One region of the Salinibacterium sp. genome, then DNA from elsewhere that is predicted to be linked to it. Evidence: predicted binding sites of a transcription regulator. Region 1 holds the regulator's gene; each other region holds the start of a gene.
What was found. The regulator LexA, encoded in region 1, represses DNA repair genes until DNA is damaged. The targets are predictions, from matches to a motif close to TCGAACANNTGTTCGA.
Positions count from the first base shown of each region.

Region 1 (8,370 bases):
GGGCCCCGCGACCGTCACGATGGAGAGTTCCTGGGTTTTGTCCGCGGGCCCATTATTCTCGCTGGCACCCCGCTCGCCCGCCACGGCAACCAGCGGAATCAGAAGCCGTGATTCGCGGAGGGCGTCAACGACATCGGCCTCGCCGGCCTCGCCCGCACGGAAACGACGCAATGCGTCGACGAGATCCTGCGGTGCCGAACCGTCGTCATCCGAACTCTGACCATGCTCGAACCGGCGACCCTTCCACGGGTGGCCCGACGAATCACTCATGGCATGCGCGCACTAGTGGGATGCGACGTCGAGGGCCGCGGTGAGGGTGAACGCCTTCGCATAGAGTGCCTTGCCCACGATCGCGCCCTCGATTCCGGAGGAAACCAGCTCGCGCAACGCGGCAATGTCGTCAAGGGTGGCCACACCGCCCGAGGCGATCACCGGACGATCCGTGCGTCCGACAACCTCCCTTAATAGCTCGAGGTTGGGGCCCTTCAGCGTTCCATCCTTGGTCACATCGGTGACGACATACCGGGAACAACCTGCGGCCTCGAGCCGGTCGAGAACCGTCCAGAGGTCTCCGCCCTCCTGTGTCCAGCCGCGCGCCGCCAGCGTCGTGCCGCGCACGTCGAGACCCACCGCAATCGCCTCGCCGTGTTTCGCGATCACCCTGGCCGCCCACTCGGGGTTCTCGAGAGCCGCCGTACCCAGGTTGATGCGCCTGGCTCCGGTCGACAGCGCGGCGTCGAGGCTCGCGTCATCCCGAATACCTCCCGACAGCTCGATGTTCACCGAGCGGGGGGTGTTCCTGATCACCCCGCGGATGACGGCGTGATTATCTCCGCGGCCGAACGCGGCGTCGAGATCGACCAGGTGAATCCACTCCGCGCCCTGATCAACCCATTCCTGGGCCGCATCGACGGGACTGCCATAGCTCGTCTCGCTCCCTGCCTCACCCTGGGTGAGGCGCACGGCCTTGCCGTCCGCCACGTCAACTGCGGGTAGCAGGATCAGTCGGGGATAGGGTGTCAACTCGCTCATAGGGTTTCCAGCCAATTCTTCAGAAGTCGGATGCCAGCCTCTCCGGATTTCTCCGGATGAAACTGGGTTGCGGAAAGAGGTCCGTTCTCCACGGCAGCGAGGAACCGACCGCCGTGATGCGCCCAGGTGAGCTGCGGCTGCGGGAACGGATCGTGCACCTCAAGCGTCCACGCCTGTGCGGCGTATGAGTGTACAAAGTAGAAGCGTTCGTCTCGAATGCCCGCGAACAACCGTGAACTCTCCGGCGCCTCGACCGTGTTCCACCCCATATGAGGAAGGATCGGGGCATCCAGCTCGGTAACCACTCCGGGCCACTCACCCAGTCCGGGCGTGTCGTTACCACGCTCGACCCCATGCTCGAACAGCACCTGCATACCCACGCAAATACCGAGCACCGGGCGGCTTCCGGTGAGTCTCTTCTCGACGATGGCGCCACCGCGCACGGCGGCAAGCTGCCTCGCCACGGCTTCAAAAGCCCCGACACCGGGCACGACAAGACCGTCGGCAGATTCCGCTACCGAACGATCAGCGCTCAGAGCAACTCGCGCGCCAGCCAATTCAAGTGCCTTCGCGGCCGAATGCACGTTGCCGGAGCCGTAGTCGAGTATGACAACGGAAGGACTCACCACCTCAGAGCGCACCCTTTGTTGACGGGATGCCGCTGACCCGGGAATCCGGCTCGATGGCGACCCTGAGCGCTCGCGCAAATGCCTTGAACTCGGCTTCCGCGATGTGATGGGGGTCGCGCCCGGCAAGCACAGTGATGTGCACCGTCAGGCCCGCATTAAACGCGATCGCCTCAAACACGTGTCTGACCATCGACCCCGTGAAGTGGCCGCCGATAAGGTGGTGCTCGAAACCGACGGGTTCACCGCTGTGCACGAGATACGGCCGGCCCGAGACATCGACCACGGCCTGCACCAGCGCCTCATCGAGAGGCACCAGCGCGTCGCCAAAGCGCGAAATGCCGGACTTATCACCTAATGCCTGCCGGAGTGCTGAGCCCAAAGTGATGCCGATGTCTTCGACAGTGTGGTGGACGTCGATGTGAGTGTCACCCGTCGCGGTGACATCAAGGTCAATCAGTGAATGCTTCGACAGTGCGGTCAGGAGGTGGTCGAAGAACGGCACGCTCGAAGCGATCGATGAGGTGCCGGTGCCGTCAAGATCGATACTCAGCTCGATACTAGACTCACTGGTCGACCGGCTCAGGCTGGCCGTGCGGTGTGCGGTCATTCCCTGATCCTATCGATCGTGCCAGACGTGGGTTGCAGCGAGTGACCTACCAGGCTTGAGAGCGCATCCAGGAATATCTCGGTCTCCTGCTCGGTGCCCGCTGTGACCCGCAGGTGGTGCGCAATGCCAACATCCCGGATCAGAATGCCCTGCTCGAACAGTGCCTCGAAGGTGAGGTGCGGATCCGCGACGCCACCGAACAGCACGAAATTGGACTCGCTCGGCACGGGGCTGTAGCCGAGACCGGGCAGAACGGCGATCATGCGATCGCGCTGGGCTTTGATGTCGTCCACCATCGCGAGCATCTCGGGGGCATGGGACAGAGCGGCGACCCCCGCTGCCTGGGTGAGCGCCGACAGGTGATAGGGCAACCGAACGAGCCTGAGGGCGTCGGTGACGGCCGGGTCTGCCGCGAGATAGCCCAGCCTGGCGCCCGCAAATGCGAAGGCCTTGCTCATGGTGCGCGACACCAGGAGTCTCGGTCTGCCCTCGAGCAGGGTGAGCACTGTGTCTCCCTCCGCGAATTCGGCATAGGCCTCGTCTATGAGCAGGATGCCCGGAGTCGCGTCATAGGCCGCGACGATGGTCTCGAGCTCGAGTCGAGTGCCCGTGGGGTTGTTGGGCGAACACAGGAACACGACGTCGGGCTGCTCCCGCTCTATCGCCGTCACTACCGTCGCGGGCGAAATTTCATAGTCGGAATCACGCTCCGCCGTGATCCAGCGGGTTCCGGTGCCATGGGCGATGATCGAATGCATCGAGTAGGTGGGCGGAAATCCAAGCACACTGCGCCCGGGGCCGCCGAACGCCTGGAGGGTTTGCTGCAACACTTCGTTTGAACCATTCGCGGCCCAGATGTTCTCACGGGTAAGTCCGTGCCCGAGATAGTGGGCGAGCGAATCCCTCAGTTCGGAAAACTCGCGATCGGGGTACCGATTCACGCCCATTACAGCCTGCGCCAGCGCCTTGACGATGTCCGTCGCCACTTCTTCCGGGATCGGATGAGTGTTTTCATTGACATTCAGTTGTACGGGCACATGATCTTGCGGGGCGCCATAGGGGGTAAGCCCACGCAGGTCATCGCGAATGGGAAGATCGAAGAGGCCTGTCACGCTCCAAGCCTACGGGTGTCTGCCACCGCTCCCGTTGATGCTCTCTTGGAAAATCAGTCCTGCGAGTACTGCACCGGAATGGCCAGCTCCTGGCCCGCAAACACATCAGAGGATGCCAGCTCGTTGAGCTGAATAATCTGGTCGATGACGTCGCGCGGGTCGGCAGTCGGGGCAAGTTCGCTGGCCAACTGCCACAGCGACTCACCGGAGGCAACCGTGACGTACTGGAAAGCCACGTCGGAACTATCTCGAGATGCCGAGGCCTCTCCCCCGTTGAGCGCGATCAGCATCGCACCGACCACAAGCGGCGCTGCGATAAGGGCGCTGAGTACGGAGCGACCTCGTTTCGTCATCCGCAGGCGCGGCGCGCCCACCCGCACTCCGCGCACGGATTCCGCGCGAGCCCATGCTGCGTTCGTGGCAATTGGCGTGCTCATTACGCTCTCCTTACACAATTTCGTATCCGGCTCTCGGCCGGGAGCGCCGGATACGAAGCGTTTGATTTTTCGAAGCAAATTTTCGAACCCACGAGAAAAATCCTGCTGGGACCCTTCGACTAGTAAATCTGTTCCGAACATACCTTCGAACAGCTCTAATATCAAGGAGATATTCGAACATTTTTCCAGAATTGACTGCGACACACTAGAACAGGTGTTTGTTTTTGGACCCCACTATGGATACAGTTTCGAATGAGCCACCGACATTGCGTCGACCGGCACAGAAATGGGGAGACCATGACTGGTGACATCCGCACCGGCGGCACACGCCGCCGAAAGAGCCTGAGCGATAAGCAGCTCGCCATCCTGGATGTCATCCAGCGCTCGGTGTCCGGCCGGGGTTACCCACCGAGCATGCGTGAGATCGGCGACGCCGTCGGCCTCTCCTCGCTCTCGAGTGTCACCCACCAGCTCAACCAGCTTGAACTCAGTGGATATCTTCGCCGTGACCCCAACCGTCCGCGTGCCATGGAGGTGTTGATAGACCTCCCTGCCATCGAGGGTGGTGCCGATATGGCTCCAGAAAGTACGGTCTCTATCGGAGACGCAGTGATGGTTCCGCTGGTCGGTCGCATCGCCGCCGGAATCCCCATCACCGCTGAACAGCACATCGACGAGGTATTCCCGCTTCCCCGCCAGCTCACCGGCAAGGGCGAATTGTTCATGCTTAAGGTCGTGGGCGAATCGATGATCGACGCCGCGATCTGCGATGGAGATTGGGTGGTCGTGCGGCAGCAGAACACTGCAGAGAACGGAGACATCGTGGCGGCGATGCTTGACGACGAGGCCACGGTGAAGGTATTCAGACAGCGAGATGGTCACACCTGGCTACTGCCCCGCAATTCGAACTTCGAGCCGATCCTGGGCGACTATGCCCAGATACTCGGCAAGGTCGTGACGGTGCTGCGCTCGCTGTAGGCGGAGATACGCTCGGATCATGCGCCGCGTTTTGACCGCCCTTCTCACGCTGGTCCTGCTTTCCGGATGCTCGGCTGCGGAGTCTGCTGAGGTTCCCAAGGGCATCTCGCTGAGTGTCTACCAAAACAGGACGGATGTTGAGGCACGCACACTGGAGGTCTCGTTCCTCAATGAGACGGATGGCGTGCTCACTGTCACCCGGCTTGAATTGCGCGCGAGCCAATTCGTTGGGGTAGCACTCTGGCCCAGGGCATCAACGACTATCCCGTCAGGCGCGACGATTTCCCTTCCGGTACCGCTCCCGGGCGCGGACTGCGCGGCGGCGCCGACTGCGGCGACAGTGGAGTTTGACTACCGGTTGGCGAATGGTCGTGCGGGAACTGCGGTCGCCGAGCCCGTCGACACGCTGACGAGGCTTCCGGGCATCCGGGAAGACGACTGTATCGCCGTGTCGGTCGCATCGGTCGTCGATATTCGGAGCGCGTCGGTGCTCCGGCTCTCGACTGTGGCGGGGCGCCCGGTCGCCGAAATAGACCTCGTGCTTACGCCCACGGGCGCTGGTGGCTCAGTAACTCTCGAAAGCGCGTCCAGCACCACCCTCCTCACGCCCGTGGGCCCTGACGGCGTTGACGCCGCCGAAAGCGCTATCGACCGTGAGATCGTCGGCACAGACGCGCCCTCGACGGTAACCCTCGCGTATGCGCCGAACCGTTGCGACGCGCATGCGATCGCCGAGGATAAGCGAGGAACCATCTTCCCCGTTGCGGTCACGACCTCTGACGGTTTCGCGGGTCACCTCTACTTGGCGTCGTCGGTCGAATTGCGCGGCGCCCTGTACGACTTTGTGCGTACGACCTGCGGACTGCCGCTCGACTGACTGCCGTGTGTTAGGTGCAGTCGAGCGGCAGTGGCGCTACACGCCAGCTTTCGCTCGTGCGGCGCGGGTCGCTGCGAGAATGTTCGTCAGCGATTCCACAGTCTCGTCATACCCGCGTGTCTTCAGCCCGCAATCGGGGTTGACCCAGATCTGGCGCTCCGGAATCGACCCGATGGCGATTTCGATAAGCTCGCTCACCTCATCGACCGAGGGCACGCGAGGGGAATGGATGTCGTACACGCCGGGACCAATTCCCCGACCAAAACCACTCGACTTGATATCGGGGACGACCTCCATCTTGGATCGGGCCGCCTCGATCGAGGTGACGTCGGCATCCAGCCTGTTTATCGCGTCGATGACCACACCGAACTCGGAGTAACACAGGTGAGTGTGGATCTGAGTGCGGTCGGCGACTCCGGCTGTGGCGAGGCGGAAAGACCCGACCGACCAGTCGAGGTAATCATCGTGATCCCTCTTCTTCAAGGGAAGCAGCTCGCGCAACGCGGGCTCGTCGACCTGGATGATGCCGATGCCAGCGCTCTCCAGGTCTCCAATCTCGTCTCGCAGCGCGAGGGCAACCTGGTTCGCGGTGTCGCGAAGGGGCTGGTCGTCACGCACGAACGACCAGGCAAGAATGGTGACCGGCCCGGTGAGCATCCCCTTGACTGGCTTGCCGGTCAACGACTGTGTAAAAGTCGACCATTCGACAGTGATCGGCGCCGGGCGTGATACGTCGCCCCACAGGATCGAGGGGCGTGTGCAGCGAGACCCATACGACTGCACCCACCCATTCTGGGTAACCGCGAAGCCGTCAAGGTGCTCGGCGAAGTACTGCACCATGTCGTTGCGCTCGGGCTCACCGTGCACCAGCACGTCGAGGCCGATCTTCTCCTGGAGTTGTACCACCCGCGTGATCTCGTCACGCATGGCCTGCTTATACGTTTCTTCCGAGATGGCACCGGAGACGAACGCCGCGCGCCGCTTGCGGATGTCGCCGGTCTGCGGAAACGACCCGATCGTCGTGGTGGGCAGGAAAGGCAACCCGAGGGCGGCATCCTGGGCCGCAAGTCGCGCCGCATATTCTCCGCGCGAAAAATCCGCGTCCGTCAGGCCCGCGGCACGGGTGCGCACGGCACCATCGCGCACGCCCGCGGCCTGGTGACGATCCTTCAGAGCAGCGGATGCGGCATCCAGCTCGGCCTGGATGGCGCCTTTGCCCTCGACCAGTGCCTTCGCGAGGGTGGCAACCTGCCCCACTTTCTGGTCGGCGAAGGCCAGCCAGCTCGTCAGTTGCTCAGCAAGCAGAGGCTCATCGTTGACGTCATGCGGAGTGTGGAACAGGCTCGTGGACGTGGAGACCGCCACGTTCGGCGAGAGTCCTCGCAACGAATCTAGCGATGCCAGTGCGGCCTCGAGGTCACCACGCCAAATGTTGTGACCGTCGATCACGCCTCCCACGAGCACCTTATCGGTGGAAATGCCGGAGGGCAGGTCACCCTTGACGAGATCAATTCCGATCGCCTCAACCGGCGTGCCGACGAGCACGGGAAGTGCGTCGTCCAGGGAGCCGTAGGGCGCGGCTACGAAGATGCTCGGGCGAATGGCGGCAGCTCCGAGCCCATCGTATGCGCGCTTCGTGGCGGCAAGTACTGCCTCCCGGGGCACGTCGATGCTCTCGCTTACGAGGGCTGGCTCATCGAGCTGAACCCATTCGGATCCCACGGCAGTGAGAGCCGCGAGCAGTTCCGCATAGACCGGAAGCAGGTCACCGAGGCGGTCAAGCGGCTGGTAGCCCTCGGGGGCGCCTGCGGAGGGCTTGCTGAGCAGCAGCAGTGTGACGGGGCCGACGATCACGGGGCGTGTGCGGAAGCCGCTGGCGGTGGCCTCGGCAACCTCACGCACGAGACGGTCAGACGCGAGATGCAGCTTCGTCTCCGGCCCAATTTCTGGCACCAGGTAGTGGTAGTTGCTGTCAAACCACTTGGTCATCTCGGCGGGGGTGTCGGCGCCTTCACCGCGGGCGATTGTGAAGTAGCCACCGAGATCGATGGTGCCATCAGACTTGATGAGCCGCTCGAATCTGGTCGGGATGGCCCCCACAGCGACTGCTGCATCAAGCACCTGGTCGTAGAAGGAGAATGATTCGGGGATGGAGGAATCGGTGCGCCCCAGGCCGAGCGAGAGTAACTTCTCGCGAGTGATCCTGCGCAGTTCGGCTGCGGTCGCCTCCAGCTCCTCTGCCGTCGTCGTGCCTGCCCAGAAGGACTCGACGGCTTTCTTGAGCTCTCGGCGTCGACCAATTCGGGGGTAGCCAAGGATTGTTCCAGTGGGAAATGCGGCTGGGTTCGTCATGCGTGTTCCTTCTCTCGATCGAGCAGCCCTGCGCCGCGGAGAACCGCGAGAACGGGCTCGTGCTGGTTGAACGTATACAGGTGTAATCCGGTTGCGCCGCCAGCGATGAGCTCGCTGCCGAGAGACACTGCGTGGTCGATACCGATGCGCCACTGGTCGGCTTCATCGGTCGCCGCCGAGAGGCGGCGTTCAAGGTCGACCGGAGTCGCTTCCTCGGTCAGTTCGAGGATGCGAGCGAGGCGTTGCACGCTCAGAACGGGCATGATCCCCGGCAAGATGCGCATCGTCACGCCGGCCGCCCTGGCCTGCTCGACAAATCCGAGGTAGTGGTCAGCGTGAAAGAAAA
Region 1 is NZ_JANLVV010000298.1:31,295-39,664, reverse strand. Features, by position in the region: gene RMN95_RS13100 (SseB family protein) at 1-270, opposite strand, end outside; gene priA (bifunctional 1-(5-phosphoribosyl)-5-((5-phosphoribosylamino)methylideneamino)imidazole-4-carboxamide isomerase/phosphoribosylanthranilate isomerase PriA) at 283-1,032, opposite strand; gene hisH (imidazole glycerol phosphate synthase subunit HisH) at 1,029-1,661, opposite strand; gene hisB (imidazoleglycerol-phosphate dehydratase HisB) at 1,663-2,268, opposite strand; gene RMN95_RS13080 (histidinol-phosphate transaminase) at 2,265-3,380, opposite strand; gene RMN95_RS13075 (LysM peptidoglycan-binding domain-containing protein) at 3,434-3,817, opposite strand; gene lexA (transcriptional repressor LexA) at 4,115-4,795, shown strand; gene RMN95_RS13065 (hypothetical protein) at 4,815-5,672, shown strand; gene metE (5-methyltetrahydropteroyltriglutamate--homocysteine S-methyltransferase) at 5,709-8,024, opposite strand; gene RMN95_RS13055 (methylenetetrahydrofolate reductase) at 8,021-8,370, opposite strand, start outside.

Region 2 (8,370 bases), on a different contig from region 1:
AACGCCCAGATGACCGATTCCATGAACGACACGTCAAGCGTCTTGTAGTCGTTGTCGAAGTCGACCCAGCGCGCCTGGCGGGTCACATAGTCCTGCCATTCCTTCGTATACGCCAGCACCGACTCACGGGCCTTCGCATTGAAGACCGCGATGCCCATCTGTTCGATCTGGCTCTTCTCAGTGATGCCCAATTGGCGCATAGCCTCGAGTTCTGCGGGCAGCCCGTGGGTATCCCAGCCGAAGCGTCGGTGCACCTGCTTGCCTCGCATGGTCTGAAAGCGAGGGAAAAGATCCTTGGCGTATCCGGTCAGCAGGTGCCCGTAGTGGGGAAGCCCGTTGGCGAACGGCGGGCCATCGTAGAAGACCCACTCCGGTGCGCCCTCGCGACGGTCGATGGATGCCTGGAACGTGGCATCCTGTTTCCAGAAATCGAGCACGCGCTCTTCGATCGCCGGAAAACGCGGCGACGGGACGACTGGCTCGTCGGGGGTGTGGCGGGGGTACGACATGTGCGGCTCCTGTGTTTTGTCAACACGAGGACGACATTGCTGCCGCGGTACCACCCCGCTTGCCCTTACGTTCAAGAGCCACTCGGACTGCTGTGACGGGCTTACCCGCTCGGTTCTACGTGCGGTTGCCCGCATTTCTTCCGAGGACTTCCCGGTGATAGCCGGATCAGCGTCGTTATGCCCTAAGTCTAGCGCGAGCAACCAACCCATTGATGAGGGATGCGGCACCCACCGCGTCTCCGACCGTCACCACCAGGCTGCTGCCGTTCGTGCGGTGCACCTCCAGCGCATCTCCGCCGCCGAGGATTATGCCGACCCTGCGCCCCGCACCGAATCGGATTCCCCATCCTCCGAACTCCACCAGCGGATTCACGACCGGTACCGACGCGCTTTCGATATCGGCCAGTCGCAGTCGAAAACGCGGAAACCCCATGAACGACCGCACGAGCACCCCTGCGTTATCGACGTGCACCCGCCAGACGAGGGTTCCCAGCAGCAGGGCCGGAGCAAGGGGAATGGCTAACAGCCAGACCCATAGAGCTGGACTCGGCACGATGACGGCCGGAATGATGACGAGCACAGCGATGCCCGACACGAGCGCGATCAGCCACCACGGCGACCTCACTGAGCGTGTCCACAGCACTCGGTCGGTCGGCGTGAGGGCGGTGGGTGTTGGACTCGTGGCGTACTGGTCATCAGCCGGGCGCGCCCTGGGTAACAGGAACCAGCCGATGACGGCGGCCACGAGGCCCAGGAGGAGTCCGGGAATGATGGCGCCCACCGGGCTGGGGGCGGCCGCGGCATCCACTAGCCCTCGTTGTGTGGCGAGCGACACCAGCGTGATGGTCATCAGCAGTACCGTAATGAATGGTGACACCAGCAGAAGAAGCTTGTGCCGGATACTGAGCCCGCCCTCGGCCGTTCCCGCGACGATTCCGGCGAAAAGTGCGGCGAGCGCCACGCTCATCACCCCGATTGTCAGCAGAAATCCGAGTGGCGTCGTGAAACCGTTGGGCCGATTGCTGGCATCCCAGTGGATGGCTACGGTAGCTGGCAGCAGCGGGAACCAGGAAGCCGCGACGCCGGATGCAGCCAGGGTGATAACCACAGGCGCGATGACACCGACGATAAGAACGGAACGCGGCAGTCGTTTCATGTGTTGTATTCCTCTCGAACCAGCGCAACGAGCGCCGATGAGCTAAGACCGAGCCGTTTGGCTTCGGCGATCAGGGTGGGAAGCGCGAGAGAGATGGGCTCGTACTGTCTGGCCTTATCCGTGACGACGGCGCCGCGCCCGCGTCTCAGGTCAACAAGCCCCTCGTCACGCAGCTGCTGGTAGGCGCGCAGCACGGTGTGCACGTTGATGGTGAGGGATGCGGCCACCTCCCTGGCGGAGGGCAGTCGGTCCCCCGGCAGCAACGCTCCCCTGCTCACCTCGCTCCGGACGGAGGCAGCGAGCTGTTCGAAGAGCGGCACCGGTGATGCGGCATCCACTTTCATCAGCATGCGGCGATCCTATTGTTATATTTGCGCTATAACAACCATTTTGGGGAATGCGAGGAGTGCGCGGAGGCTTGACCCTGTGTGACCATCACCAGTGGCAAAGCGCCAACCACTCCAGAAGCACCATCCACCCCACATTTCGATCGCAGCGCCGCCCGAAAGGCGGTCTGGGCGGCCCTCGTCGGCTCCTCCCTCGAATCATTCGACTTCTACGTCTTCGCGTACTTCAGCGCGATCTTCGCGCCCGCCCTGTTCTTCCCCGAACTCGACCCGGCTGCGGGTCTCCTCGGATCGTTCGCCGTCATTGCGGTCGCCTTCATTGTGCGGCCCATCGGTGCGGTGATCTTCGGCAACCTGGGTGACCGCATCGGGCGCAAGCGCACGCTGCTCATCACCATCACGATTATGGGAGTCGCCACGGGCCTGATCGGCCTACTCCCCGACTTCAGCACGGTCGGCATTGCCGCCCCGCTGCTGCTGTTGCTGCTGCGGGTGGTGCAGGGGCTGTCACTGGGCGGCGAGTGGGGTGGTGGCATCCTGATCGCCGTCGAGCATGCCGAGCCGAAACGCCGCGGCCTGTACGCCGCCCTGCCGCAGCTGGGCTCGCCCGTCGGCACGATCCTCACCGGGGCACTGCTACTGCTGCTGCCGAGCATCATCGGCGCCGACGAGATGCTGGCCTGGGGCTGGAGGATTCCTTTCCTGCTTGCTTTCCCACTGTTGGCCGTATCGCTCTACCTTCGACTTGCCATTGATGAGACTCCGGTCTTTACCAGCCTCGTGGCCGAGAAGAAGCGCGAGCGTATCCCGGTTCTAGCCGCCTTCCGCCGTTACCCGATCGCGATCCTGGTCGCCGTCGGCGCCGCCATGCTCGGGATCGGGTCGTACTCGCTCATGAATACGTACACCATCGGTTATGGCATCAGCGTGCTCGGATTCTCATACCCCGATCTCGCGCTCGCCACCCTGCTCGGCAGCCTTCTGCAACTCGTCACCATCCCGCTGTTCGGAGTGCTGGCCGACCGCATCGGTTCGGCTCGGGTCGTCGTGATCGGGGCGATTGGCACGCTCCTCATCGCGTTCCCGATGTACTTCCTGCTGCAGTTCGCGACCTTTGACGTCCTGGTCGCGACGATGATCATCGGCGGGATCCTTCCGACCCTTGCGTGGGCGGGCCTCGGCGGGCTGATGGCGAATATCTTCGGCGGGCCGGTCAGGTACAGCGCTCTATCGATTGCCTACGCGGTCGCGGCGGCGCTGTCGGGCATCATTCCCTTTGCCACGCAGGGCCTGTCGATCGCGACGGAGGGCGCCTGGTGGCACCCCGGAGTGGTGCTCGCGGCCATCTCCCTCATCACCCTGGTGTGTGCGGTCATCGCCTCACGCTGGACCAGGGCGGTGGATGAGGATCCGATCCTGACCTAGCGTTCTGCGTCTGATATTCGCTGGTGAGGTTCGGTCACCACGACCGACACGGACCTCGCCGTAGGTCGGGGCCGGTTTTGCTTGCGCCGCCCCGCCGCCCCGCCGCCCCGCCGCTTCTGCGCCTCCCCCGCGGCTTCTGCGCACCTTTGGGACACGTGCGTACGCGCGCCGCACCGCAGTCGCCCCAAAACTGCGCAGATAGTGAGCGGATGACGACTTCCCCAACGAACTACCAGCGAATGTCCCTAGCGGCAGGTCAGCCCTTATCGCCGGTGTTCTCGACGGTGATGGCCTCGAGATCCTCTTTGCCGTCTGAGCCGACGACCCTCAGATAATACGTGATGCTGGCCTGCGGGCATCCATAGGCGAAGTTGGCATTGTCACCCGGGAAATCACTGTTGTCTCCGCTGGGTGGCAGGTTAAGAAAGTAGGCAGTGGATGTGCCGTTCTCGACAACACCGAACTCCACTGAATTGGCGTTGGTCGACGACCAGCTGAAAGAGATGTACTGCGGTGACGGAACAGCGGTATTGCAGAACACCGTCGGTGTGGTCGTCTCAAAGCTTTCGATCGCCGCACTGGTGGCGGGCGGAGGAGGGGGCGCCACGGTGGGCTCCGCTGGGGCGGATGTCGTCGGCGTCGCACTGGGCGTTGATGCGGGCGTGGCGCTCGAGGACGGGGATGCGGATGGGGACGCCGACGGCGCTGTGACCGGAGCCGCCGAACCCCGCGTGAGCAGCGTGATGAGTGCAATGACGAGCGCGGCCAACAGGAGTGCGCCGATCATCGCGAAGACAATGATGCGCCTGCGTGAGCGAGGAGCATCACTGACCTCGGCCGGCGGAGTGTCGACGGGCGGAGTGACCAACAATTCGGTGGGGTTGGCGTCTTCCGGCAGATCAAATTTTCGGGTTCGGTCGTCGTCGCTCATTGTGCTCTCCGTGCCGTCGATCGGGAATGCCCGGACGACGACAGCATAGGGCGTGCGCTGACCTGTGGTCGAGCGATTCGCAGTGGGGATTCTACGGAGGTGACGGACTGGCACGGTGAGTGCGCGACCAAAGCTCCCAGAGGGCAGCGGAGGGAATGTCCCGCTCCGAGACCGGGAAGTACCGCCGAATCGCAAGGCGCTGTGCGTCAGTTGATCGCTCAGTCAATTCCCCGCGGCGGCCACTGTGGAGAGCTCTATCGCATCCTTTCGAGCGATTGCGGACTGGCCTGTATTTCAGTCGAACGATGCAGCGGCCTCGGCCGATCGACATCCCGCCGTCTTGTCCTCCACAGGCGCCACTTCAAAAAGTTGTTGATTTTGTAGGATTTCTCTTCGAATATAACTTCGAATGTGAGAGAATGGAGCATGTCCTTCACCGAATCATTCGCCAGCACCGCACAGTCGGTTATGGCGTTCGGGGTGGATTCCGCTGCTGTCGCCGCCCTACCTGATAACGCACTTCTCGCCGCCCATAGCCTGCTCACCGAGCATCGTCGCCACTCCGACGTGTACGCCGCCTTCATCGCTGGCGAGATCGAGCGGCGATCCTCCCGAGAGGCTGGCTACTCAGGTCTCGCACAGCGCAGCGGATTCGGCAGCACTGAGGCAATGTTGCAAACGCTGTCTCCGGTAACCAAAGTCGAGGCTAAACGGCTGGTCTCCGCAGGCATCCTGATGGCCTCTACCCTCCCTACTCTGTGGGAGTCGGCACTGGCTTCCACCCTCGCAGCAGGGTCGCTTTCGATAGCTGCGGTTGATGCGATTCGGCGGGGGCTGGGGCCCGTAGCCGATGCAGCACCCGCGGCTGATCTTCTCGCAGAATGCGAGCGGTTAATCACGCGGGCGCCGTCAGTATCCGTTGACGAGCTAACTCGCGAAGCCCGCTCGGCCCGCGATCGTCTCGACGAGGCCGGCATCTCCCGTCGCGAGAAGCAGAGTCGCGACAATCGGTATCTGAAGCGCTGGGTACGCGACGATGGCATGTACCAGGGTTCGTTCCTCCTAGACCCTGAGGGCGGGCAGCACGTGTTCACGGCACTTGACGCCATCATCGCCCCACGGCGCGGAGTTCGATTTGTGGATGCGACGGCCGCAGCCCGGGCCGATGCCATCGTCGCCGACCCCCGCACCAACGACCAGCTGCTCGCCGATGCCTTCGTAGAAATGGTCCGACTGGCTGTAGACGCTGACCCAAGCACCCTCTTCGGCACACGCCGACCCGCCGTTCGCGTGGTGGTGACCGAGCAGGCCCTGTCAACGCCGGATGGCCATGGGTTCATCGAGGGCGATAGCCAACCCGTTTCAAGGTCGACCGTTGATCGGTTCATCTGCGATACCGGCTTTATCGGCATCAAATTTGACCGCAAGCACCAGGTCATCGATCTCGGCCGCACCCAGCGGCTCTTCAGCGATAACCAACGGCTGGTGATCTCCGTCCGAGACGGCGGGTGCATCTTCCTTGACTGCACGAGACCCCCGTCCGCCTCCGAAGTGCATCACATCAACGAATGGGTACGTGATGGCGGGCTCACCAACGTTGCCGATGGAGTGCTCTTATGCCGACATCACCACATGCTGCTGCACAACAACCACTGGCGAATCATCCGCCTTGACGACGGCTACTGGCTGAAACCGCCGCGGTCGCAAGACCCGGAACAGAAGCTGCGTCGCCTGGTGAGCAAGAGCGCGCTGTTCGCGGAGTTGCGAACGTAGCTCGGCGGGAGGGCGGCGGAGGCGGCCCGGGTAGAATCGTCTCGACAGTCACACTCAGGCACCCCATCGCTTCATCCGATACGGATAGCGATACAGACTCGGTGCCGCACATATCGAATTGGAGCACCCATGCCATCCGACATCGCCGCCACGAGCGCCCACTCAATTCCCGAGAAGCCCGCCCTCGAAGGCCTCGAAGGCAAATGGGCTCCCGCATGGCAAACCCGTGGCACCTATCAATTCGACCGTGATGCCGCAGTCGCTGCGGGTTCGTCCGAGTTGTTCTCCGTCGATACCCCTCCCCCTACGGCCTCGGGCAGCCTGCACATCGGGCACGTGTTCAGCTACACCCACATGGACCTAATCACCCGGTTCCAGCGGATGCGCGGCAAGCACATCTTCTACCCCATGGGCTGGGACGATAACGGGCTGCCTACCGAGCGGCGTGTGCAGAACTACTACGGCGTGCGGTGCGACCCGACCCTCCCCTATGACCCCACATTCGTTCCCCCTCTGCAGGGCGGAGACACTGCATCGTCCAAGGCCGCAGATCAACTCCCGATCTCGCGTCGCAACTTCATCGAGCTCTGTGAAACCCTCACCGCCGAAGACGAGAAGCAATTCGAAGACCTCTGGCGCCAACTCGGCCTGAGCGTCGACTGGAACCTCACCTACCGCACAATCGGCCACGAGGCTCAGCTCGCAGCCCAGCGCGCGTTCCTGCGAAACCTCGCTCGGGGCGAGGCCTACCAGGCCGAGGCTCCGACGCTCTGGGACGTGACCTTCCGAACTGCAGTTGCCCAGGCCGAACTCGAAGATAAAGAGCAGCCCGCCGCCTATCACCGGCTCGCGTTTCACCGCGCCGATGGCGACGACGTGCATATCGAGACCACCCGCCCGGAACTGCTCGCGGCCTGCGTTGCCCTGGTGGCGCATCCCGACGACGAGCGCTATCAATCGCTGTTCGGTACGACCGTCACCACTCCCATTTTCGGTGTCGAAGTGCCGATCGTTGCCCACCACCTTGCCCAGAAAGACAAGGGATCCGGCATCGCCATGATCTGCACGTTCGGGGACGTGACCGATGTTGTGTGGTGGCGTGAGCTCGACCTGCCCAACCGCACCATCATCGGTGCTGATGGCCGAATCGTCAGCGACGCTCCCGACGCGATCGTGACGGATGACGCGAAAGCCGCCTTTGCCGAGCTGGCAGGTAAGACCGTCTTCAGCGCCAAAGCGAAGATGGTCGAACTGCTGAAGGGGAGCGGCGAGATGATCGGTGACGCACGGCCGATCATCCACTCTGTGAAATTCTTCGAAAAAGGCGACAAGCCTCTCGAAATCATCTCCACTCGCCAGTGGTACATCAAAAACGGTGCACGGGATGCCGACCTGCGGGCGCGCCTCATCGAGGCCGGCAGGCGGATCGGATTCACCCCTGAACACATGCGAGTACGGTACGAGAACTGGGTTGGCGGCCTCACCGGCGACTGGCTGATCTCACGACAACGCTTCTTCGGTGTGCCCATCCCGGTGTGGTACCACCTGGATGCCGAAGGTGAAAAAGGCGAGCCGATCGTTCCCTCCGAAGATCGGCTGCCCGTCGACCCATCCTCGGACGTTCCCGGCGGGTTCACCGAAGCCGACCGCGGCATCACTTTCGTGGGCGAGCTCGACATCATGGACACCTGGGCCACCTCCTCCCTTACCCCGCAGATCGCCGGGGGGTGGGTAACCGATCCGGAGCTGTTTGGCCTGGTGTTCCCGTACTCCTTGCGCAGCCAGGGCCAGGACATCATCCGCACCTGGCTGTTCTCGACAGTGCTTCGCGCGGAACTGGAGGAAGGGAAGATCCCGTGGGAGAACGCGGGCGTCTCCGGTTTCATCGTCGACCCTGATCGCAAGAAGATGTCGAAGTCCAAGGGCAATGTGGTGACACCGAAGGGCATGCTTAACGAATATGGTTCCGACGCGGTGCGGTACTGGGCGGCGTCCAGCAGGCTCGGCACCGATGCTGCGTTCGACCCGCAGAACCCCAAGCAGATCAAAATCGGGCGTCGACTGGCAATCAAGATCCTGAATGCCGCGAAGTTCGTCTACTCCTTCCCGGAGGCCGGTCTTCCGGGGGGAGGCGTCCCGGAAACTGATGTCCCGGAGGCCGGCGCAGAGGAAGCGGAAAGCCACGGTGCGACCGGCTCTTTGACCAGCGCGATCACCGAACCGCTTGAC
Region 2 is NZ_JANLVV010000123.1:10,034-18,403, forward strand. Features, by position in the region: partial or broken gene ileS (isoleucine--tRNA ligase) at 1-509, opposite strand, end outside; gene RMN95_RS05520 (DUF1648 domain-containing protein) at 685-1,665, opposite strand; gene RMN95_RS05525 (GntR family transcriptional regulator) at 1,662-2,015, opposite strand; gene RMN95_RS05530 (MFS transporter) at 2,094-3,437, shown strand; gene RMN95_RS05535 (hypothetical protein) at 3,694-4,368, opposite strand; gene RMN95_RS05540 (DUF222 domain-containing protein) at 4,795-6,141, shown strand; gene valS (valine--tRNA ligase) at 6,271-8,370, shown strand, end outside.
Region 2: a site for LexA is predicted at 4,762-4,777, ahead of RMN95_RS05540 (DUF222 domain-containing protein). Genes of this name have one in related genera too.

Region 3 (6,968 bases), on a different contig from region 1:
CGTGGCGCAGTGGGATGCGTACGCCGATAACGTGGGAATGTACGGGCACGTTGCCTACGTCGAGAAGGTGAACGGCAACGGCACGATCCTGGTCTCGGAAGACTACTGGCGCCCCAATAACGCGGGCGGTCCGCTGACCTTCAGGACGGTGGATGCCTCGACGGTGTCGAACTTCATCCACTTCGGTGATCGCTCGCGGTGGATCAGGGAGGTCGCGTTTGAGGCGCCCCCGGCCGCGACGGTGTCACAGCCGGCCGAGACGCTGCTTCAGCCGGGTGACGTGGCTCCGAGCATCCCGCCCCAGGAGGTTCCGCGCCCCAGTTTTGCGCTTCCGGGGGAACCCGCGGGCAACCCATTCATCGTGCCGAATCCGGGTGCGATCGAGTCGGGGGCGGGAACACCGGCTCAGCCGACCCCGAACGGCACACCGACACCCGAGCCATCGGGTCCCATTCCGACCACCACCCCCACACCACCACCGGGTGATCTGCCCCCGCCCACCGGCACTCCCACCCCGAGCCCGACAGAAACGCCCACCCCGACGGCTACTCCGACCGGGCTCCCCGTGACCGGTGAGCCGGGCGCTCCACTCTGGCAGGAGCGCAGCACCGGGCTGCTGCGCCAGCCGACCGCGATGAGTGCGGTGACGATGCGGGCGGTGGATGCGGCGGAGAGCGCGACGGGGACGGCGGTCGCGGCATCCACCCAGCTGGTGTTTGCTGATGGCGGCATGCTGATCACAGCGACGAGGTCGCCTGACGGCTGGACCATCGCCGACACGGGATTGACCTCGCGCAGTGAGTCACTCGTGGCGGTCGATATGGGTGGGCAGTGGCCGCAGGTGGTGTCGGTCGACGAGGGGCAGCTGTTCCTGAGCGCGGCGAGCAGGTCGGGCTGGCAGAAGATGGCCACGGGCATCCGGATCACCGGCGAGATGGCCGCGCTCGATATGGGTGGGCTGTGGCCCACGATCATGGTCGCCCAGAACGACAAGCTGTTCCAGGTGCACCGGGGCATGCAGGGCTGGCAGGTGAGCAACACCGGTATCGCCGTGAGCGGCGCCCTCTCTGCCGTGAACGCGGGCGGGATTGCGCAGGTTTTTGCGATCGAGGGCGGCGTGCTGCAGCAGTTGTGGGCCGATGAACTCGGCTGGCACAAGAAGAGCACGGGCATCGAGGCGGCGGGGGTTATGTCGGCGGTTGTCGTCAACGGCGCCGTGCAGGTCATCCTCCTCGAAGACGGTGTGGTCAACCAGGTCACGCTCGACAGCACAGGGTGGCACAGGTTTTCTACCAGGATTCCGGCGGGCGCCGAGGTCACTGCGGTCGACGTTGGCACGGGTTATCCGCTGATCATCCAGGCCGGCTAGCGACCCGCACTGGTTGTTCGTTGGAGAGGTCGTCATCCGTTCGTCGTCTGCGCCATTTCGGGGCGTGCGCTATAGCTGAAGTTGTGGCGCCTGCGCGGCTCTGGGGCACACGGGTCTGGGAGCACCCGATGGACCGCCGGTGCGACCCGGCGTCGCGGCATCCGCCTCGCTATCTGCGCAGTTTCGGGGCGACTGCGGTGTGGCGCGCGTACGCACTTGTCCCAGAGGTGCGCAGAAGCCGCGGGGGAGGCGGGGCGGCGAACGCAAGATGGCCCCCGACCAACGGTGAAGGCCGTTTCGGTCGTGGCGGTCAAACCTCACCAGCGAATATCAGACGCAGGACACTAGCGACCCCCGCGGGTCTTGCTGGTAACCGAGGTGGCTACGAGTTCGCGCCGATGCTGCAGTCGCTGACGTCGGTCACCGACGACCACCCCTCACCGCCGCCGAACTGCCCGCCCACTGCGGTGAGCTCGAAGGTGCACTCGCTGAAGGTCACGCCCGATGCCGCGCTGAACCCGTAGCGGTGACTCACCCAGCCGCGGAAGGTGCCACTGTCGTCGCCGATGCCAAACGCGATCGCGCCATTGCCCGGTACCGTGACACTCTTGGCGTCGAGACAGGGCGTGGTAGCGGATGGGTCTTCGCGCAGCATCCCTCGCCCCACGATGGGGAGGCCGTCCGGGGTCGGCATCACACCGATGGGGCTGCCCAAGGGCCATTCCGAAGTGGATGCGGCAGTCGGCACCGCGCTGATGTTCGCCCGGGCGAAGCTCCACGCCTCGGCCGCAAACAGGTCGGCGTTATAGGTGGAACCGCACGACTCGACGAAGGCTCCCGGTAGGGTCTGATTGGCGATGTCGTCGAAGGCGATTGGCTGGTGCACGCGCATCTCGAGCGCCAGTTGCGCACCGTTCGGGGCCGTCGCGATGGTCTTGACGATGAGGGTCGTGTCGGCCTCGACGGCGCCGGGCGCTTCGGCGGCGGGTGCGGCATCCGGAGTCTCAGGAGCAGAAACGTAGGTCTCGCCCTCGGGCGGCGCCGCGGGTGTGGCAGTGCAGCCGGCCAGCAACAGAAGCAGCGGTGCGGCGGCGGCTAGGAGGGTGTGCGTTCTCATGATGCGCAGCATAGGGGGCGCGATTAACGCGTTGTCGCCTCAAAGTTAACGACAGCAGTCCAGGCGGCGGATGACGATCGGGTGATGCTCGGTCTGGCAGACTATGGGGGCACGAGAGTGCGGTCCGCCTTGGTGTAATGGCAGCACGACAGCCTTTGGAGCTGTTAGGTCTAGGTTCGAGTCCTGGAGGCGGAGCCGGGAGGGGCTCTGGAAACTACGCGGATCGGGTTTCGATAGCTCAAGGCTCGTTTAGGCAGCACGTCGAGGTTGGCACTGCAGTCGCAGAGATCTTCGGAAAACGGGACAAGTTTCACATACGTCCCCATGAATTCACGGCGTTCTGACCCGACGGCATAGTCACGCAATGTGACACCTATTCATGATGACATCGCTCTAAACACTCTTGTTTCCTGGACTGTTCCCGGAATTCAGCTGGGGAGTAGCGTGGCCATACAAGCTCGCCCCGGCGAAGTCGCTATGGTCTGCAGCACGGTTTGCTGACAGTTTGACGTGCAGTAGACCTATTCGCAGCTCTCGTCAATCGTCTGTCTAACCTCGATGATCCCCTCGTCGAGTCAGACTGATGGGGCGCGAGCGCAAGGGGGGATGCCAGGAAAATTTGCCTGTCTACAATCGGTGGAAGGTCTCTAGTTCCGAGTCTCGCAATGTGAGGAAATCATCATGGCCGCACTGACTGACACGTTCACCCTCGATAACGGCAACACCATCCCGAAGATCGGCTTTGGCACCTGGCAGATCCCGGACGGAGCCGGGGCCTACGACGCGACCGCGGCTGCGCTGAAAGCTGGATATCGTCACATCGACACCGCGCGGGTCTATGGCAACGAGGCGAGTGTGGGCCGGGCGGTGCGCGACAGCGGAATCGCCCGCGACGAACTGTTCATCACCACAAAGCTGCCCGCCGAAGTCAAGGACTACGACGGCGCCAAGGCGAGTTTCGATGTGTCGATGGCCGCTCTCGATCTCGACTATGTCGACCTGTATCTGATCCACGCGCCGTGGCCCTGGTCTGACATGGGCAGCGACCATCGCGAGGGGAATAGGCAGGCCTGGCGGGCTCTCGAGGAAATTTTCGGAGCCGGCGGATCCCGCGCGATCGGCGTCTCCAACTTTGAGGTAGATGACTTGCAGTCGCTCCTGGCGTCAGCCACAGTTGCCCCGCACGCCAACCAGATCCGTTACTTCGTCGGCCATACCCAGAACGACGTTGTGGAATTTTGCGCGGAGCACAACATCCTGGTCGAGGGATACTCCCCGCTGGCCACCGGCGCAATTCTCGACCACGAGGATGTGACGGCGATCGCCGCGAAATACGATCGGTCGGTGGCGCAGCTCTGCATCCGTTACGTACTGCAGAACGGCATCCTGCCGCTGCCGAAGACGACGAGCGCGTCGCGGATGACGGAAAACGCCGATGTTGATTTCGACATCACCGACGATGACATGGCCACCCTCGACGCGCTGACCGACACCGAGCCGTAACGAGCTGCGCGGGCCGCTAGTCCCTGGCGCGGCAGGCATCGGCGTGTACCTGCGGGGCCCTCGTGCAAGGGTGTGGTTCTCTGCTGCGCTTCGCGACATTCCATCTCATCTGCATATCGCGTGTCATAGCCAACCAGTCACGAGAGAAGATCGAAGCCACGATCGCGAAAACTCTTAGACCTAAGCCCACCGCATCGCACGTGTCATCGACTCCAGATTTCGACTAACACTGCTCCTGCTGATCTTCCGGGCTTTAAGACGCCGAGATTCACTGTGCATATGAGTGCGAATTGAATAGCACTGGGTTTGGTTTCGGAAACCCGATAGCTTTTTGTCGAAGCCGGATGAGCTCCTGAGTAGGCAGTATGTCCTCGGCAGCCCCTGATCTCCGTTTTGCGCTGCTGGCGCAGGCGTGACCTCTCGGGTGCCGCCTTGGTCACGCGATTCGTGCTAGTGGCGTGCGTGTTCGCGTCCAGTCGGGAATGCCTGGCCCGCGAACCTGCGGGAGGCCTGCGACCATGCGGTACTCCCACGGCCCTGTGTCGACCTGTTGGTGATGCCAGAAACACAGCAGCAGTCCGTTATCGAGCGCGGTGGGGCCGCCATCCCGGTCGGGGATGACGTGGTGTGCCTGCAGCGTGTAGTGGGGGCTTGTGCATCCGGGGGTTGAGCATCCGGCCCCGTCGCGGGCGACCATTCCGAGTCTTTGCATCGGGGTGAAGCAGCGCTGTGGTGAGCTGATGGCGGTGACGGCGCCGTTCTCGTCGGTAGTGACGGCGCGGTAGCCACCCGCGTCGATGAAGCGCTCGACGGTGCAGCGAGACACGGGGAAGGGTGAGCCAGCCATGGTGCCGATGCCGTCAGACTCGAGGCCAGCGTCGTTCGCGAGGTCAGCAGCGGTGACGGTCACGAGGACGGTGACTGCCTGGCCGTCGAGGCGTGGTGCCCCGTCGGCGGCGGACGCGGCGATCAGAATCTCGCCGAGGGCATCGTGGCGACGCTGTCCGGGAGTGCGTGGGTCTGTCGAGAGGCCGAGATCGTCGGCATTCAGGACACTGTGGTCGACGAACCTCGGGGAGCGGCGATGCGCTTCCAGCAACCCGGCCAGAAGCACCCCGATCTCGGGCAGCAGCCTGCCGCTGGCAGGGATGAGGCCGTCGTCATCCGCAGTTCCCAGGCGGAATTCACGGCGACGTATTGCTCGCTCTTCGCGGGGGCGGGCACCGTCAGGGTCTGCAGCGGCCGTGACCTGTCGGATTTCGCCGGCGAGAAAGTCGACCGATACGGCGGCGGCCTTGGCTTGTCCGTTGGGGGTGAGGCCGGTTGCGAGACCCACCATCACGGTCTCGGCGATATCGAGCACATCGGCGGGCGCCCGCCCGGCTATGGAGGCCAGCTCTGTCGTGATGAGAGTGGCAGCATCCAGGCCAAGCCCACCGGCATCAAGCGCCGCGCTCACTGCCGGGCAGGTGGCAGGAAGAGCGGCACCGGTGATTGTTCGGCCTGCGCTTACGGCGCCAGCGATAGTGAGTCGGGCGCGAGCGGAGCGTTCCGAGATGTGTGCGAGTGATGCCAACGCAGCAGTCGCAGACGGGTACCCGAGATGTTCGCCCAGCATCGGGTCATTCACCAGCGGCGCCAGGACGCGAACTCGGGCACAATCTGCAAGCCGACCCATCGACTCCACCGCTGCTACGACATCAGAAACAGGCCCCACAGTGTCGGATGAGTCCCCGTGAAGCAGCTCGATCAACGCCGCCAAATCGTGGGCAACGACATCCACCTGACGGGTGATTGCCTCGCTGCTCAACATACTCGATTCTAGCACACATTCGAATACATATTCGATAAAATAGCCGCCGATGTTCGCCCTCAGGCGATCCGAGAGAGCCACCGAAGTCCCGGTCACCGGGCGGAGCCGAAGTGTACCCCGAGCGGTACCCCGATACATCCATTGTTCACCTAAAAAGGTGCTGTCGTATGCGCACCTGACCCGACGCGTTTAGTGCTGCTTATTTGAATTCGATTGCCTGGCTACCCGAAGCCAAAGCGCGGCCTTGAGTAGAAAGTGGCCTGACGATGGCTGTTGGACCTCGCATAGTTTTCGTGCGCTTTCAGAGTGCCGAAAGCCCGAAGCTAACCCCGTGGCTGGCTCACGTTTCGCGGGTGGTCGGCCGCACCGCTCGCGCCACCGTGCCTGTCGTCGGTGATAGCCGCGTCGTGTGGCAACTGGTGTCGGCGAATAACCGCGAGCTCGCCAGGAGCGTGGATGTCTACGGCACGTTCGAGGCCGCCACCGTCGGCGCTCAGTACGTGGTTGATTCGAGCGCCGATTCTGTCATCGAGCAGGTGAGCGAGTCTGGTCGCGGGGTGTACGGGTGGTTTGCGACGGTCGATGGCGTGCCGGTGATGACCTGCGCACGCTGGTACGTCACCGACCGAGATCGCCGCCACTCGATCGAGATTGCACGCAAAGCCGTGGTGGCGGCGACCCTGCACACCGGGGCGCGACTCAACCTGCCGGCGCTGATGGGAGGCGACCTTGGCCGCCAGCGATGAGCCTGGAACCCGGCTGCTCGAGGTCGCCGAGCCGGCAACCATCGAACCAGCAACCGAGGCACTGCCGATCCCGCAGGACAAACCGCGCAAGCTGTCGTCGAAGATCGACCGACCGGATGCCGCGTTCCGCTGGATCGCGCGCGGCGGCGGCACCATCGTGGTCACCGTCATGTCGCTTGTGGGACTGTTTCTCGCCTACCAAGGGTTCACGGCGCTGCAGGTAGCCGGGCCTTCGTTCCTCACCGAGCAGAGCTGGGATCCAAACTCCGGAAAGTTCGGCATCGCAGCGGTTCTCGCCGGCACCTTCTTCATCGCCCTGACCGCCATTGCGTTCGCGCTGCCGCTCGCGCTCGGTACTGCCCTCTACATCAGCGAGTACGCGCCGGCCAAGATCAAGAACGGCCTCGTCACCATCGTCGA
Region 3 is NZ_JANLVV010000217.1:31-6,998, reverse strand. Features, by position in the region: gene RMN95_RS09560 (CHAP domain-containing protein) at 1-1,369, shown strand, start outside; gene RMN95_RS09555 (hypothetical protein) at 1,752-2,486, opposite strand; tRNA gene RMN95_RS09550 (tRNA-Gln) at 2,610-2,681, shown strand; gene RMN95_RS09545 (aldo/keto reductase) at 3,168-3,989, shown strand; gene RMN95_RS09540 (DUF222 domain-containing protein) at 4,426-5,802, opposite strand; gene RMN95_RS09535 (hypothetical protein) at 6,069-6,548, shown strand; partial or broken gene RMN95_RS09530 (phosphate ABC transporter permease subunit PstC) at 6,532-6,968, shown strand, end outside.
Region 3: a site for LexA is predicted at 5,822-5,837, ahead of RMN95_RS09540 (DUF222 domain-containing protein). Genes of this name have one in related genera too.